Linked DNA regions of Variovorax paradoxus. The protein of the gene in region 1 interacts with the protein of each later gene in a pairwise test. Links are inferred from orthologs where the notes say so. Each region holds a gene or a part of one and is shown on either strand. Other genes may lie near its edges.

Evidence for each region. The genes of interacting proteins can lie anywhere in the genome.
Region 2: the proteins of ligA (region 1) and leuS interact in binary tests that used the Escherichia coli proteins (3 or more experiments, as listed by UniProt). The link is inferred for Variovorax paradoxus from one-to-one orthologs.

Annotation. Positions count from the first base shown.
Region 1 is NZ_CP102931.1:2,822,055-2,829,102, reverse strand. Bases 1,696-4,684 are described here. They hold ligA (NAD-dependent DNA ligase LigA), read right to left. Parts: upstream 4,246-4,684; coding sequence 2,146-4,245; downstream 1,696-2,145. Other genes in these bases: NWF24_RS13300 (cell division protein ZipA C-terminal FtsZ-binding domain-containing protein), read right to left, coding at 4,272-4,684; NWF24_RS13310 (hypothetical protein), read right to left, coding at 1,696-2,025. Also shown: NWF24_RS13325 (amino acid ABC transporter substrate-binding protein), read right to left, coding at 1-423; NWF24_RS13320 (DoxX family protein), read left to right, coding at 592-987; def (peptide deformylase), read right to left, coding at 998-1,537; more of NWF24_RS13310, read right to left, coding at 1,582-1,695; more of NWF24_RS13300, read right to left, coding at 4,685-5,378; chromosome segregation protein SMC, read right to left, coding at 5,393-7,048. UniProt on the Escherichia coli protein: DNA ligase that catalyzes the formation of phosphodiester linkages between 5'-phosphoryl and 3'-hydroxyl groups in double-stranded DNA using NAD as a coenzyme and as the energy source for the reaction.
Region 2 is NZ_CP102931.1:6,259,221-6,266,450, forward strand. The notes cover bases 1,931-5,101. They hold leuS (leucine--tRNA ligase), read right to left. Parts: upstream 4,762-5,101; coding sequence 2,131-4,761; downstream 1,931-2,130. Other genes in these bases: NWF24_RS29340 (LPS-assembly lipoprotein LptE), read right to left, coding at 1,931-2,119; NWF24_RS29350 (Bug family tripartite tricarboxylate transporter substrate binding protein), read left to right, coding at 4,923-5,101. In the rest of the region: NWF24_RS29330 (glutamate-5-semialdehyde dehydrogenase), read right to left, coding at 1-393; holA (DNA polymerase III subunit delta), read right to left, coding at 472-1,545; more of NWF24_RS29340, read right to left, coding at 1,574-1,930; more of NWF24_RS29350, read left to right, coding at 5,102-5,897; NWF24_RS29355 (NAD/NADP octopine/nopaline dehydrogenase family protein), read left to right, coding at 5,890-6,969; NWF24_RS29360 (peroxidase-related enzyme), read right to left, coding at 6,964-7,230.

The DNA.
Region 1 (7,048 bases):
TGTCACCTTGAGCTTTTTCGGCACCAGGAAGCCCTGGCCGTCGTAGTAGGTGATGGTGGTGAAGTTGAAGCCCAGCGAGGCGTCGCGCGTGAGCGTCCAGGTGGTGTTGCGCGCGAGGATGTCGATTTCGCCGGCCTGCAGGGCCGAGAAGCGCTGCTGCGAGTTGAGCGGCACGAAGTCGACCTTCTTGCCGTCGCCGAGCACGGCCGCCGCAATGGCGCGGCAGGTGTCGACGTCGAGGCCCGACCAGTTGCCCTGTGTGTCTGGCGCGGAAAAGCCCGCCACGCCGTTGGTCACGCCGCACTTGACGGTGCCGCGTTGCTTGACCGCGTCGAGCGTCTTGCCGGCGAAGGCCGGTGCGGCCGCGGCCAAGGCGATGACGGAAGCGGCCACGAGCAGTGCCGGGCGGAATCGATTGTTCATTGGTGTGTTCTCCTCAAGAGTAGGCAAAAGGCAGTGTACGGGCCGACACCAGACTCTGCCAAAGAACTCCGGGTTGGATGCATATGCGCCGCAAAAGGCTGGCTCGAAGCGCCACAGGTTCACTACCATACGGCCCTCCAATCAACCACTCCAATGGAATCCACACAAATGGTCAAATCCGACGACACCGGCAAGTTCATCCTGCGCGTTTCGCTTGGCGTCCTGATCCTGCTGCACGGCATCGCCAAGCTGCAAGGCGGCGTCGGCTTCATCTCCGGCATGCTGGCCCAGCACGGGCTGCCGGGCGCGCTGGCCTATCTGGTCTACATCGGCGAGGTGGTGGCGCCCGTGCTGCTGATCATCGGCCTCTACACGCGTCCTGCGGCGTGGATCGTGGTCATCAACATGCTGGTGGCATTCGCGCTGGTCCATATGAAGGACCTGACCTCGCTCGGCAAGCAAGGCGGCTGGGCGCTGGAACTGCAAGGCATGTTCCTGTTCGCGGCGCTTGCTCTTGCCTTCATGGGCGGTGGCCGCTTCGCGCTCAGCAGCAAATACAACTGATCAGGTTCGATCAATCGTCATCGGCTGCATCGAGACCTGGGAACAGGACCTCGGTGTAGCCGAAGCGCGAGAAATCGCGCACCCGCATCGGGTACAGCTTGCCCAGCAGGTGATCGACTTCATGCTGCACCACGCGCGCATGAAAGCCAGTGGCGACCCGGTCGATCGGGTCGCCGTACGGGTCGAACCCGGTATAGCGGATGTTGGCGAAGCGCGGCACCACGCCGCGCAGGCCCGGCACTGACAGGCACCCTTCCCAGCCCTCTTCTTCCTCGTCGTTCAGCGGCGTGATGACGGGATTGAGCAGCACGGTGCGGGGCACCGGCGGAGCATCGGGATAACGGGGGCTCACGACATCGGTGCCGAAGATCACGAGTTGCTGGTCTACGCCGATCTGCGGCGCGGCAAGGCCGGCGCCATTGACCGCATGCATGGTCTCGAACATGTCGCGCACCAGCAGGTGCAGCTCGTCGGTGTCGAAGGCGGCGACCGGCTGCGCGATACGCAGCAGCCGGGGGTCGCCCATCTTGAGGATTTCGCGGATGGCCATGGCGGGATTATCGCGACAGCCTCGCGCGCTCGCCCCTGGTGGGGTCAGGGAGGGGTTTGCGTCTTGGAGTCAGGCGAGGTCCACAACCGCGCAGGCCCTCGCGGCATCTGCTGCGGCTGCGTGGGCGTGATGCCCGGCACACCACCGGGCCGCGCCGGGACCACGGCGGAAGGACGACCTCCGCCGCCCCAGGCCGGCGGGGCCGTTGGACGCACGCCGGGATAGGCGGGCCGCACGGGATAGCCCGGACGACCATAGTAGGGACGCCCGCGGTCATAGTAGTACGGACGGCGACCCTCGTAGTAGCCGCCACCTTCGATGTAGACCGGCGCGGGCGCCACCACCACGGGCGAAGGCTCGCTGTAGTAAGGCCCCGACGAATAGCCTCCGCCGCCATAGTAGGGATCGCCGGGCACGCCCACGCAGCCACTCAGCAGCGCAACGCCGCCGAGTGCAACACAGGCACCGAGAACTCGAATTTTTTGCATGAGGGACTCTCCTTGTGGCCTTCAATTAGCTTTCAACGCCAGGTTGTAGACCCTGTTGACTGCGCTGCGATGAAGTCGCGTAACGGCCGGTAAAGAGGATCTGCCGTCACGTTTTCCCGCTCACTCGCCCGCGTCTTCTGCCGGGACACCGTTGGCGAGTATCTCCAGCATACGCGCCTCGTCGATGATCTCGACGCCGTTCTCACGTGCCTTGTCGAGCTTGCTCCCGGCCTCTTCCCCGGCCACGAGGTAATGGGTTTTCTTGCTGACGGAGCCGGAAACCTTGGCACCGGCCGCCTCCAATTTATCCTTCGCTTCGTCACGGCTCAGCGTAGGAAGGGTGCCGGTGATGACGAAGGTCAGGCCCGCCAAAGGCTTCGGAGCGCGCGCGGCGGGCTCGCCCTCTTCCCACGTCAAGCCACAGGCTCGCAGTTGCTCGACCACCTCGCGGTTGTGCGGCTGGTCGAAGAAGGTGCGCAGGCTTTGCGCCACCACCGGGCCGACGTCGTTCACTTCGAGCAGTTGCTCCTCGGTCGCGTCCATGATCGCGTCGAGCTTGCCGAAGTGCTTGGCCAGGTCCTTCGCAGTGGTCTCGCCCACGTGGCGGATGCCCAGGCCGAACAGGAAGCGCGGCAGCGTGGTCTTCTTCGAGGCTTCGAGCGCATCGACAAGGTTTTTCGCCGACTTCTCGGCCATGCGCTCCAGCCCGGCCAGCGTGGTGAAGCCCAGCTTGTAGAGATCGGGCAAGGTGCGGATCAGGTTGGCGTCGACAAGTTGCTCGACCAGCTTGTCGCCCAGCCCATCGACATCGACCGCGCGCCGCGCCGCAAAGTGCAGGATGGCTTCCTTGCGCTGCGCAGCGCAGAACAGGCCGCCAGTGCAGCGGTAGTCGACCTCACCCTCCTCGCGTACGGCTTCCGAGTCGCACACGGGGCATTTGTGCGGCATGGTGAACTGCGGGCCGCGCTCGCCCTCTGGTTTTGCGAGGCTTTCGGGCACCACGCCAACCACTTCGGGAATCACATCGCCCGCGCGGCGCACGATCACCGTGTCGCCCACGCGCACGTCCTTGCGGCGCGCTTCGTCTTCGTTGTGCAGCGTGGCGTTGGTCACGGTCACGCCGCCGACGAACACCGGCGCGAGCTTGGCCACCGGCGTGAGCTTGCCCGTACGCCCAACCTGGATCTCGATGCCGACCACTTCGGTCAGTTGCTCCTGGGCCGGGTACTTGTGAGCCACGGCCCAGCGCGGCTCGCGCGAGACAAAGCCCAGCTGCCGCTGCAGCTCGATGCTGTCGACCTTGTAGACAACGCCGTCGATGTCGTAGGGCAAGGCATCGCGCTGGCGGCCGATGTTTTCGTGGAACGCTATGAGTTCAATAGCACCCGTAGCCCGCGCCGTCTGCGTTGCCACTGGAAAGCCCCACGCATGAAACTGCTGCAGCCAGTCGAACTGCGTCGGACAGTCGGGCCCGCCTTCGGCCGCCGGCGTGACTTCGCCCAGCCCATAGGCAAAGAAGCTCAGGGGCCGCGCCGCGGCAATCGCCGGGTCGAGCTGACGCACCGCGCCGGCTGCCGCATTGCGCGGATTGACGAACACCTTCTCGTTCTTCTGCCCATCCGCGATCTTCTGGCGCTGGCGCTCGTTGAGTGCGTCGAAATCGGCGCGCTTCATGTAGACCTCGCCGCGCACCTCGACCACGGGCGGCGCCGTGCCGTTGAGCCGCAAGGGAATCTCGCGCACGGTGCGGATGTTCTGCGTGACGTCTTCGCCCACCTCGCCGTCGCCGCGCGTGGCGGCCTGCACCAGCACGCCGTTCTCGTAGCGCAGGTTCATGGCGAGGCCGTCGAACTTCAGCTCGCAGACATAGCTGACCTGCGGCCCGTCCTCGGGCAAGCCCAGCTCCTTTCGCACGCGCGCATCGAAGGCGCTCGCGCCGCCGGGCGTGATGTCGGTTTCGGTGCGGATCGACAACATCGGCACCTTGTGGCGCACCTTGACGAAACCGTCGAGCACCTTGCCGCCCACGCGCTGCGTCGGCGAATCGGGCGTGCGCAGATCGGGAAACTCGGCCTCGATGGCCTGCAGGCGCTGGAAGAGCTTGTCGTACTCCGCGTCCGGCAGTTCGGGCGTGTCGAGCACGTAGTAGAGGTGGGCGTGCCGGTGGAGCTGTTCGCTCAGTGCGGCGGCTTCGCGTGCCGCTTCGTCGCGCGTCGTCATGGGGTGTCTCCCGAAGGTCGGAGTTGTTAGCTGAAGAGGCGTCGCGCCAGCGGAGAACCCGCAGCGAGGTCGCGCGCATCGAGCGTGTCGTAGAGCTGCTCGAGGTCAGCGCCGATCACGTCCATCGTCTCGTCGCGCAGCAGTTGGCCGTCGCTGTCGGTGACCACGCCGTCCATTTCGCGCGCCAGCGTGGCGGCGGCTTCGCGCATGCGGCGGAACGGCTCTTCGCCGCGATCGACCTGCGGCACATCGAGGCTCAGGCTGAGTTCGCGAATGGCCGATTGGGCTGGGTCGTCGGCCAGCGCAGCCTGCGTGTCGAAGGCCAGCCCGAGGACCGGCGGCAAACCAACTTCGCTGGTCGGCAGCACCATGCGCCCCGGAATGATGCCGGCCACGAAGCCGAGCCGCGCCGCGTTCTGCTGCACATAGCCCGGGCTCCAGGCCGCATGCAATGCGCGCAGAACAAAGCCCAGCTGCGCGTCATGCGCGCTGGCGAACTGGTCGAGCTCGCGGGCGCGTGCCACTTCGTCGAGCATCTCGGGGAACTCGGGCGCACCGTTGACCGCGTCGGCAAAGGCCTGCGCCTTGACCACGAATTCGGAATACTCGATTTCGTTGAGCGCGCCCGTGCGGTTGGCCAGCTGCACGCCGACCTGGAAGGCGCTGTAACGCTGCCCGGGCACGGGCGGCTCCCACTGCCCGTTGTGTTCGTTCAGGCCCTCGATGGCCACCGGCTTGCTACCCGCGCGCCGCGTCGACGGCATGGCGGCAATGGCTGCGTCGCCCGAGGCCAGGCCGTCGAGCGAGATCGGCGCGATCACGTCGATGAGCGGATCGAGCCCGCCGCGGCGCTCGCCGGTCGGTACGGGCACGCCGCTGGGCGCCGGCAGGTCGGGGTCGAATAAAGGCTCGTGGCGATCGGCGCCCTGCTGCACCTGGTACGGGTCGACGTGCAGCATCGGCTCCGCGCCGTCGGGCGAGCCCGACATTGCGCGCTCTGCATCGGCCAGCGCGAGGTCAACCGCATCGGGCTGCCGCGGTGCATTGCGGCGCGACATCATGGCCTCGTAGCCCACGACGGCCGCGAGAACGAGGCCGCCGAAGATTGCCAGGGCGAGAGTGAGGTTGCTCATGGGTGCCGCTCGGCTTACGCGGCTTCGACCATCGAGACCGCCGACTCCATGTCGACCGCGACGATGCGCGACACGCCCTGCTCCTGCATCGTCACGCCGATCAGTTGCTCGGCCATTTCCATGGCGATCTTGTTGTGGCTGATGAAGAGGAACTGGGTTTCACGGCTCATGGCGGTGACGAGTTTGGCATAGCGCTCGGTGTTCGCGTCGTCCAGCGGCGCGTCCACTTCGTCGAGCAGACAGAACGGCGCCGGGTTCAGCTGGAAGATGGCGAACACGAGCGCAATGGCCGTGAGCGCCTTCTCGCCGCCCGAGAGCAGGTGGATGGTCTGGTTCTTCTTGCCCGGGGGCTGGGCCATCACCTGCACGCCGGAGTCGAGGATTTCGTCGCCGGTCATCATCAGCTTGGCATTGCCACCACCGAACAGCTCCGGGAACATACGGCTGAAGTGCTCATTGACGATCTTGAAGGTGCCGCCGAGCAGGTCGCGCGTTTCGGCGTCGATCTTGCGGATGGCGTCTTCGAGCGTGCCGATGGCTTCGTTCAGGTCGGCCGACTGGGCGTCGAGGAAGGTCTTGCGTTCGCTGGCAATGGCCAGTTCGTCGAGCGCGGCCAGGTTCACCGCGCCGAGCGCGACCACCTCGCGGTTGAGGCGGTCGATTTCGCTTTGCAGGCCGGTGAGCTTCACCTTGTCGGTTTCGATCGACTGCTCGATGGCCTCGAGGTCGGCACCGGCGTCGTCCAGCAGCTGCTGATATTGCTCTACGCCCAGGCGCGCGGCCTGCTCTTTCAACTGGAACTCGGTGATGCGCTGGCGCAGCGGGTCGAGTTCTCGCTCGAGCTGCAGGCGGCGCTCGTCGCTGGCGCGCAGCTTGAGCGTGAGGTCGTCGTACTGGCTGCGCGCCGAGCCCAGCGCGGTTTCGCGTTCGAGCTTGAGGGCCAAGGCATCTTGCAGGCCGGCTTGTGCGGCGGCGTCGGACAGGCGGCTCAGCTCAGCGCGGGCGCGCTCGTCTTCGTCGGTCAGCGCCACGGTCTGCTGCATTGCCGTTTCAATGGAGCGGTTAAGTTCCGCGCGGCGGGCTTCGAGCGTGCGCTGCGAGAAGGTCGCCTCCTGCGCCTGGCGTTCGAGGCTGCGGTGCTGCTCGCGGCTCGCGGCCAGTGCGCGGCTGGCCTCGATCACGCGTTCGTCGAGCTCGGCATGGCGCTCCTGGCTGTCGGCCAGCTGCATGTCGAGCTCTTCGAAGCGGCCTTCGGCGGCGATGCGTTTCTCTTGCAGTTCTTCGAGCTGCGCGTCGACTTCGCCGAGATCGGCGGCCAACTGTTGGCTGCGGGCACGGGTCTGCTCGGCCAGCTGCGTCATGCGCAGGGTCTCGACCTGCAGTTCGTGCGCGCGCGACTGGGTTTCAGCGGCTTCGCGTCGCGCAGTCACGAGGCGCTGGGCGGCGTCGGCGTAAGCGGCTTCAGCGCGGACCAGCGCGGTGCGCGCCTCTTCGTTGATGAGCGTCTGGGCGCGCAGCTGGCGCTCCAGGTTTTCCATTTCCTGCTGGCGAGCCAGCAGGCCAGCCTGCTCGGAGTCGGGTGCGTAGAAATTGACGCTGTGCGAGGACACGGCATGGCCGCTGCGCACATAGATGACTTCGCCGGGCTGCAGCGTGGCGCGCTGGGCCAG
Region 2 (7,230 bases), 3.4 Mb from region 1 along the record:
GGGCCGGCTCTCGTAGATCATGCCGAACACGCCGATCGGCACGCGCATCTGGCCCACGCGAATGCCGCTGGGCTGCTGCTTCATGCCGATGATTTCACCGATCACGTCGGCCATGCCGGCGAGCTGCTCGCAACCCAGGGCCACGGTCTCGATGACCTTGGGCGTGAGCTTGAGGCGGTCGACCATCGGCGCCGAGAGACCGGCAGCGGTGGCGCGCTCCAGGTCTTTCTGATTGGCGACGGCCAGCACCGGGCCGGCTTCGCGCAGGCGCTGGGCCAGCGCCTTCAATGCTATGTTTTTGGTAGCTGCATCCGCACGGGCCATGAGGAATGCAGCGGCTTTGGCTTGCAGACCCAGTGTCTGCATGTGCTCGCTGACGTTGAACGCATTCATGTGTTCATTTTCCCACGCCGACCTGTGACCCGGCTTACATGGGCCTTTTGATGGCTCGAGCCATCGCGCCCAAGCGGATCAGGCGCGCCGAGGAGCGGCCGCCGCGCTGCTGCATGCGCGGCACAGCATCAGCGCCAGCCGCTGCAGGGCTTGCCAGCCGCTGGCGGGCCAGTCGGGCTGTTTCAGCCCCTTCACGATGCCGTCCACCACATGCGCCGCGCGCAGCAGCCGGGTCAGCATGCGGTCGTCCAGCCGCGGCAGCACGCGCTCGAAGGCGCGCTCGCGCGGGCCCCAGATACGGTTCTCGCGCAGCGCCATCGGCAGCGGGCGGCCCGAGGCCATGGCGTCCTTCACGCGCTTGAGCGCGCGGATGTCTTCGGCAATCGTGTAGTGCACAAGCACTTCGGCCTCGCCTTCGGCCTGCAGGCCGTCGAGCATGCGTGCCACACGCTGCGGATTGCCGGCCAGCACGGCTTCGGAGAGCTTGAACACGTCGTAGCGCGCCACGTTGTTGACCGCGCCTTCGACCTGCTCCCAGCTCAGCTCGCCGGCCGGATGCAGCAGTGCGAGCTTCTGGATTTCCTGGTGCGCAGCGAGCAGGTTTCCCTCCACGCGATCGGCAAAGAACTGCAGCGTGCGCTGGCCTTCGTCGCCGGGCATCACGCGCTGGCCCTGCTGACCCAGGCGCTGCGCGATCCATTGCGGCAGCGCGCTGCGCTCGATCGGGTCGACCTGGATGCTCGCGCCGTTGTTCTCCAGCGCCGAGAACCAGGCGCCGGTGCGCGTGGCCTTGTCCAGCCGCGGCAACATCACCAGCGTGAGCGTGCCGTCGTTGCCGGGCGCGGACTCGGCCATCTGCTGCAACGCCGCGCTGCCGTCCTTGCCGGGCTTGCCCGAAGGAATGCGGATCTCGACGATCTGCTTATCGGCGAACAGCGAGAGCGAGCCCCCGGCCGCGAGCACCGCGCTCCAGTCGAAGTGCGCGCCGGCCACGGTGTAAGAGCTGCGCTCGGTATAGCCCTGCGCGCGCGCGGCGGTGCGGATGGCGTCGGCCGCCTCCTGCGCGAGCAGCGGCTCGTCGCCGTGGATCGTGTAGAGCGGCTTCAGGCCCTTCTGCAGGTGGGCCCCGAGCTGGGCGCTGGCAAGTTGCATGGAAATGGAATGACCGGAGCGCGCGGGCTCAGAGTTCCTTGACGGCCGCCAGGCGGCGCATCAGCTGCTGCGCGATGTCCGACTGCATGTCGCGGAACAGCAGGTCGGCTTCGCCTTCCTTGGCCAGCGCGTTGGTTTCGTTGAAGCTCAGGTCGCGCGTCTGCGAGACGTCGGTGGCCGGCAGCAGGTCTTTGCCACCCGGCGTGCGCAGGCGGAAGCGCACCTTCAGCTGAAGCTGCAGCTCGCGCACCAGGCCGGCCGAATTGGTCGAGATCACGATGCGGTTGCGGTCCTCGCTCAGGATCTCCAGCACCACGTCGGCGGCCGGCGCCGGGGACGAACCACCGGCGGTGGTCGTGTCAGGCGTTACCACCGTCACCGTGCCGGTTGCCCGCAGCTCGCGCCGGATCTGGTTGATCATGGCCGAGTTGCCCGACACCTGCAGCGTCTTGAACGCGAAGACAGGCGCCTTGCGCAGCTCGAAACCGCAACCGGCCAGGCCGAGCGAAGCGCCCGCCGCCGTCAGTCCAAGAAGAAAGCCGCGGCGCGGCAGCGAGACATTGCGAGTGTTCATGCTTGAGTCGTTCAAAGGACCACGTTGACCAGACGGCCGGGAACCACGATCACGCGCTTGGGCGGCGCGCCTTCGGCGAAGTTGACGAAATCGTCGCAGGCGAGCGCGAGCTTCTCGATCTCGTCCTTCGATGCGCCGGCCGGCACGCTGAGCTTGCCGCGCAGCTTGCCGTTGACCTGCAGCATGAGTTCGATCTCGTCCTGCACCAGCGCTGCGACGTCGATCGCGGGCCAGGGCGCATCGAGCAGGCCGCCCAGGCCCTTGTCGTAGCCGAGTTCGTTCCACAGCTGCTGGGCGATGTGCGGCGTGGCTGGGTAAAGACAGCGCAGCAGGATGCCGAAGCCTTCGTTCACGGCGGCCAAGTCGCCCGGGGTGCCCTCGGATTTAAAGCCCTCGAGCGCGTTGAGCAGCTTCATCGTGCCCGACACCACCGTGTTGTATTGCATGCGCTGGTAGTCGTAGTCGATTTGGCGCAGCACGGTGTGCACCTCGCGGCGCAGCGCCTGAGCATTCTTGCCGTACGTCGGCGGCCCTCCCAGGGTCACAGGCTGTTCCGCCTGCGCGGCACCGAAGTTCCACACCCGGCGCAGGAAGCGGTAGCTGCCTTCGACGGCCGCGTCGTTCCACTCGAGCGTGGCTTCGGGCGGCGCGGTGAACATGGTGTACAGGCGCGCGGTGTCGGCGCCGTATTTCTCGATCAGGTCCTGCGGGTCGACGCCGTTGCGTTCACTCTTGCCCATCTTGCCGACGCCGCCGTACTCGACCTTCGTGCCGTCGGCGGTGGTGCCGCCGATGATGCGGCCCTGCGCGTCGAGCACCGTCGTGACTTCAGTCGGCGGGAAGTAGTCCTTGCCGCCCTTTTCATTGCGCTTGTAGAAGATGTGGTTGAGCACCATGCCCTGCGTCAGCAGCTTGCTGAAGGGCTCGTCGGCCTTCACCAGGCCAAGGTCGCGCATCACCTTGGTCCAGAAGCGCGCGTACAGCAGGTGAAGAATGGCGTGTTCGATGCCGCCGATGTACTGGTCCATCGGCATCCAGTAGTCGGCGCCGCCGGCCACCATGGCTTCGTCGTTCTTCGGATCGCAGTAGCGCATGAAGTACCACGACGAATCGACGAAGGTGTCCATCGTGTCGGTTTCGCGCCGCGCGGGCTTGCCGCAGACGGGGCAGACCACGCCAGCGTGGAAGCCTTCGTGCTTGTTCAGCGGGTTGCCCGAACCGTCCGGCACGCAGTCGGTGGGCAGCACCACGGGCAGGTCTTTTTCGGGCACCGGCACCGCGCCGTGTTCGTCGCAATGGATGATCGGGATCGGCGTGCCCCAGTAGCGCTGGCGGCTCACGCCCCAATCGCGCAGGCGCCAGGTGGTCTGCAGTTCGCCCAGGTCCTTCTGGCCCAGCGCATGCGCCACGGCGGCCACGGCCTCCTTGTACGACATGCCGCTGAAGTTGTCGGAGTTGATCGTCACGCCGCGCTGCTTGTCCGCGTACCAGTCCTGCCACTTGTGATAGTCGAAGTGCGGCTCGTCGTCGACCAGCACCACCTGGATGATCTCGATGCCGTACTTGTTGGCGAAGGCGAAATCGCGCTCGTCGTGCGCGGGCACGCCCATCACGGCGCCGTCGCCGTAGCCGATCAGCACGTAGTTGCCGACCCACACCGGCACCTGCTCCTCCGTGATCGGGTGCTTGACGGTCAGGCCCGTGGGCACGCCCTTCTTCTCTTGCGTGGCGAGTTCGGCCTCGGTGGTGCCGCCGCTCTTGCACTCCTCGATGAAGGCCGCGACCTTGGGGTCGAGCGTGGCGGCATGCGCGGCCAGCGGATGCTCGGGCGCCACGGCGCAGAAGGTCACGCCCATGATGGTGTCGGCTCGCGTGGTGAACACGTACATGCGGCCGTCCTGGATCAGCTTGCCGCTCGCGCCCTTGATGTCATGCGTGAAGGCGAAGCGCAGGCCCTCGCTCTTGCCGATCCAGTTTTCCTGCATCAGCTTGACGCGCTCGGGCCAGCCCGGCAGCTTGTGCTGGGTGTGTTCGAGCAGTTCCTCGGCGTAGTCGCTGATCTTCAGGTAGTAGCCCGGGATCTCGCGGCGCTCGACCGTGGCGCCGGTGCGCCAGCCCTTGCCGTCGATCACCTGCTCGTTGGCCAGCACGGTCTGGTCGACCGGGTCCCAGTTGACGACCTGGGTCTTGCGGTAGGCAATGCCCTTTTCGAGCATCTTCAGGAACAGCCACTGGTTCCACTTGTAGTAGCTCGGATCGCAGGTGGCGATCTCTCGGCTCCAGTCGATGGCCAGGCCCATGGCCTGGAGCTGGCCCTTCATGTAGGCGATGTTCTCGTAGGTCCACTTGGCCGGCGGCACGCCGTTCTTCAGCGCCGCGTTCTCGGCCGGCAGGCCGAAGGCGTCCCAGCCCATGGGCATCAGCACGTTGTAGCCGCTCATGCGCAGGTGGCGCGTGAGCATGTCGTTGATCGTGTAGTTGCGCACGTGGCCCATGTGCAGCTTGCCGCTGGGGTACGGCAGCATCGAGCAGGCGTAGTACTTCTTGCGGCTCGTGTCCTCGGTGACGCGGTAGGCGTCGGCGGCGCTCCATTGCGCCTGGGCAGCGGACTCGACGTCGCTGGGTTTGTAGCTGGGATTCATGGCGGTTCGGCAAGAGCCCGGCTCGGAGCGGCCGGGAACGCGGGATTATCGCGCCCGGGCGAAAGCCCTGGCCGGCAGACTCTAGACTCGGGGCACGTAACCTGCGTGTTGCGCGGGTAACGCCTGCCGTCCGACAGGTTTTTCGCACCGCCTGGAACACCATGAAACTGCGCCTGAAACACCTCGCCCTGGGCCTCGCGGCCGCCGCCGGCCTCGCCGCCACGCCTCTGTGGGCCCAGCAGAACGACAAGCCCCTGCGCATCGTCGTGCCCTTTGCCACCGGCGGCGCGCAGGACGTGATCGCGCGCTACCTGGGCGCCAAGCTCACCGACAAGCTGGGCCAGCCCGTCATCATCGACAACAAGGCCGGCGCGGGCGGCATCGTGGCAGCCGACGCGGTGGCCAAGGCAACCGACGGTGCCACGGTACTGCTGGCCACCGGCGGCGCGATCACGATCGCGCCCCACCTGCAGCCCAAGCTCCCCTACGACCCGGTGCACGAGCTGGTGCCGGTGGCCCTGGTGGCCGACACGCCGATGACGCTGTCCGTGCGCACCGAGAGCCCCTACAAGACGGTGGCCGACGTGCTGCGCGACGCCAAGGCCAGGCCGGGCCAGGTGACCTATGCCTCGACCGGCAACGGCACCGTGTCGCACCTGACCGGGGCACTGCTGGCGCAGGCGAGCGGCACGAACCTGCTGCACGTGCCCTACCGGGGCGCCGCGCCCGCCATGACGGACCTGCTGGGCGGGCAGGTGGCCGCCATCGTCACCAGCGTGGCCTCGATCGAACCCATGGTCGCCAGCGGCAAGGCGCGCGTGCTCGGCACCTTCTCTCGGGTTTCCCTTCCCAGCATGGGCTCGGCCCCGACCATCGGCGAAGCCACGGGCCTGCCGGGGATGGAAGTGCCGGTCTGGGTCGGCGTGATGGCGCCCGCGCGCATGCCCGCGGCGAGCGTCGAGAAGCTGTCGGCGGCGCTGGTCGAGGTGTGCAACCTGCCGGAGACGAAGCAGCGCTTCGCCCAGTTGGGCGCGGTGAATACCTGTGGCGGCCCGGCTGCCTTGGGCAAGGTCGTGACGGAAGACAGCCAGCGTTGGGCGAAGGTGATCAAGCAGGGCGGGATCAAGGTTGACTGAGGTTTCGGGCAAGAAGTACCACGTCGGCATCGCTGGCGCTGGGGCGATCGCGCTGGCCAGCGCGGCTTGGCTGCGACAGGCGGGCCACGGCGTCACCGTGTGGTCGCCGGGCGGCCAGGGCGCAGAAGCCTTGCGCACGCAGGCGTTGGAGGCCAGCGGCATCCAGTCGTTTTCAGTGACCGTCGAAGTCGCCGACGACGCGGCCGGGCTGTGCGCAGCCTCGGACGTGCTGCTGCTCGCCCTGCCGGTCAACGGCCACAAATGCGTGATGGATGCGCTGCTGCCCTGCCTGCGCGATGGCCAGACCGTGATCGTCAGTTCGATGGCCTCGCTGTCGTCGCTCTATCTCCATGAAGCGGCCCGCCGCGCCGGCCGGCAGATCACCGTCGCCAGCTTCGGCACGACCGTGCTGACCGCGCGCCGCGAATCGGGCACGCAGGTCAGGGTGATGACGCGGCGCAAGGCCGTCGGCGTTTCCGCCCTGCCCGCCTTCGAGACGGCCCAGGCCGTCGCGCTGTGCACCGACCTCTTCGGCGACGGCTTCTCCGCGCAGGGCAGCGCCCTCGCCAGCGCCCTGGCCAACGTCAACCCGCAGTCCCACGGCCCGCTCGCGGTCTTCAACTGGACCCGCATCGAGCGCGCCGAGAACTGGCCGCAGTACCACTGCATGACGCCCGGCGTGTCGCGCGCGATCGAGGCGCTTGACCAGGAACGCCGCGCCGTGGCCGCAGCCTTCGGCATCGAGCTCGGCCCCATCGAGGCGCACTTCGCGCGCTCCTTCGGCACCACGTCGGAAAAGCTCGAAGACATTGCCGCCGAGCTGCACGCCAAGCGCGGCGGCCCGCCCGGTCCCACGCAAACCGACACCCGCTACGTGACCGAAGACATGCCCTACGGCCTGGCCTTCGTCGAGGCGCTGGGCGCCATCGCCGGCGTGCCGACGCCCGCGACGCACACCATCGTGGATGCGGCCTCGCTGGTCAACGGCGTCGACTTCCGCCGCGAAAACGACCTGCTCGAACCGCTGGGCCTGGCGAACGAAACTGTCGCCGGGCTGCTCGCGCGCCTATGACGCTGCGGCCTCGGGGAACACCGGCTCCCCGAGGTTGAGCATCAGCCGGTTGGCCCAGGCGAAGATGGCAACCGAGTGGATCAGGTCGAGGATTTCCAGCTCGGTCAGCCCGACCTCCTTCAACCCGCGCACGTCGTCGGCCGAAATCTTGTCGGGTTCCACGCCGAGACGAATCGAAAACTCGACGATGGCCTTCTCGCGCGCCGTAGTGCCCGCGCCCATCGGCTCCTCGAACACCTGAGAGATCACGTCGTTGCGCTT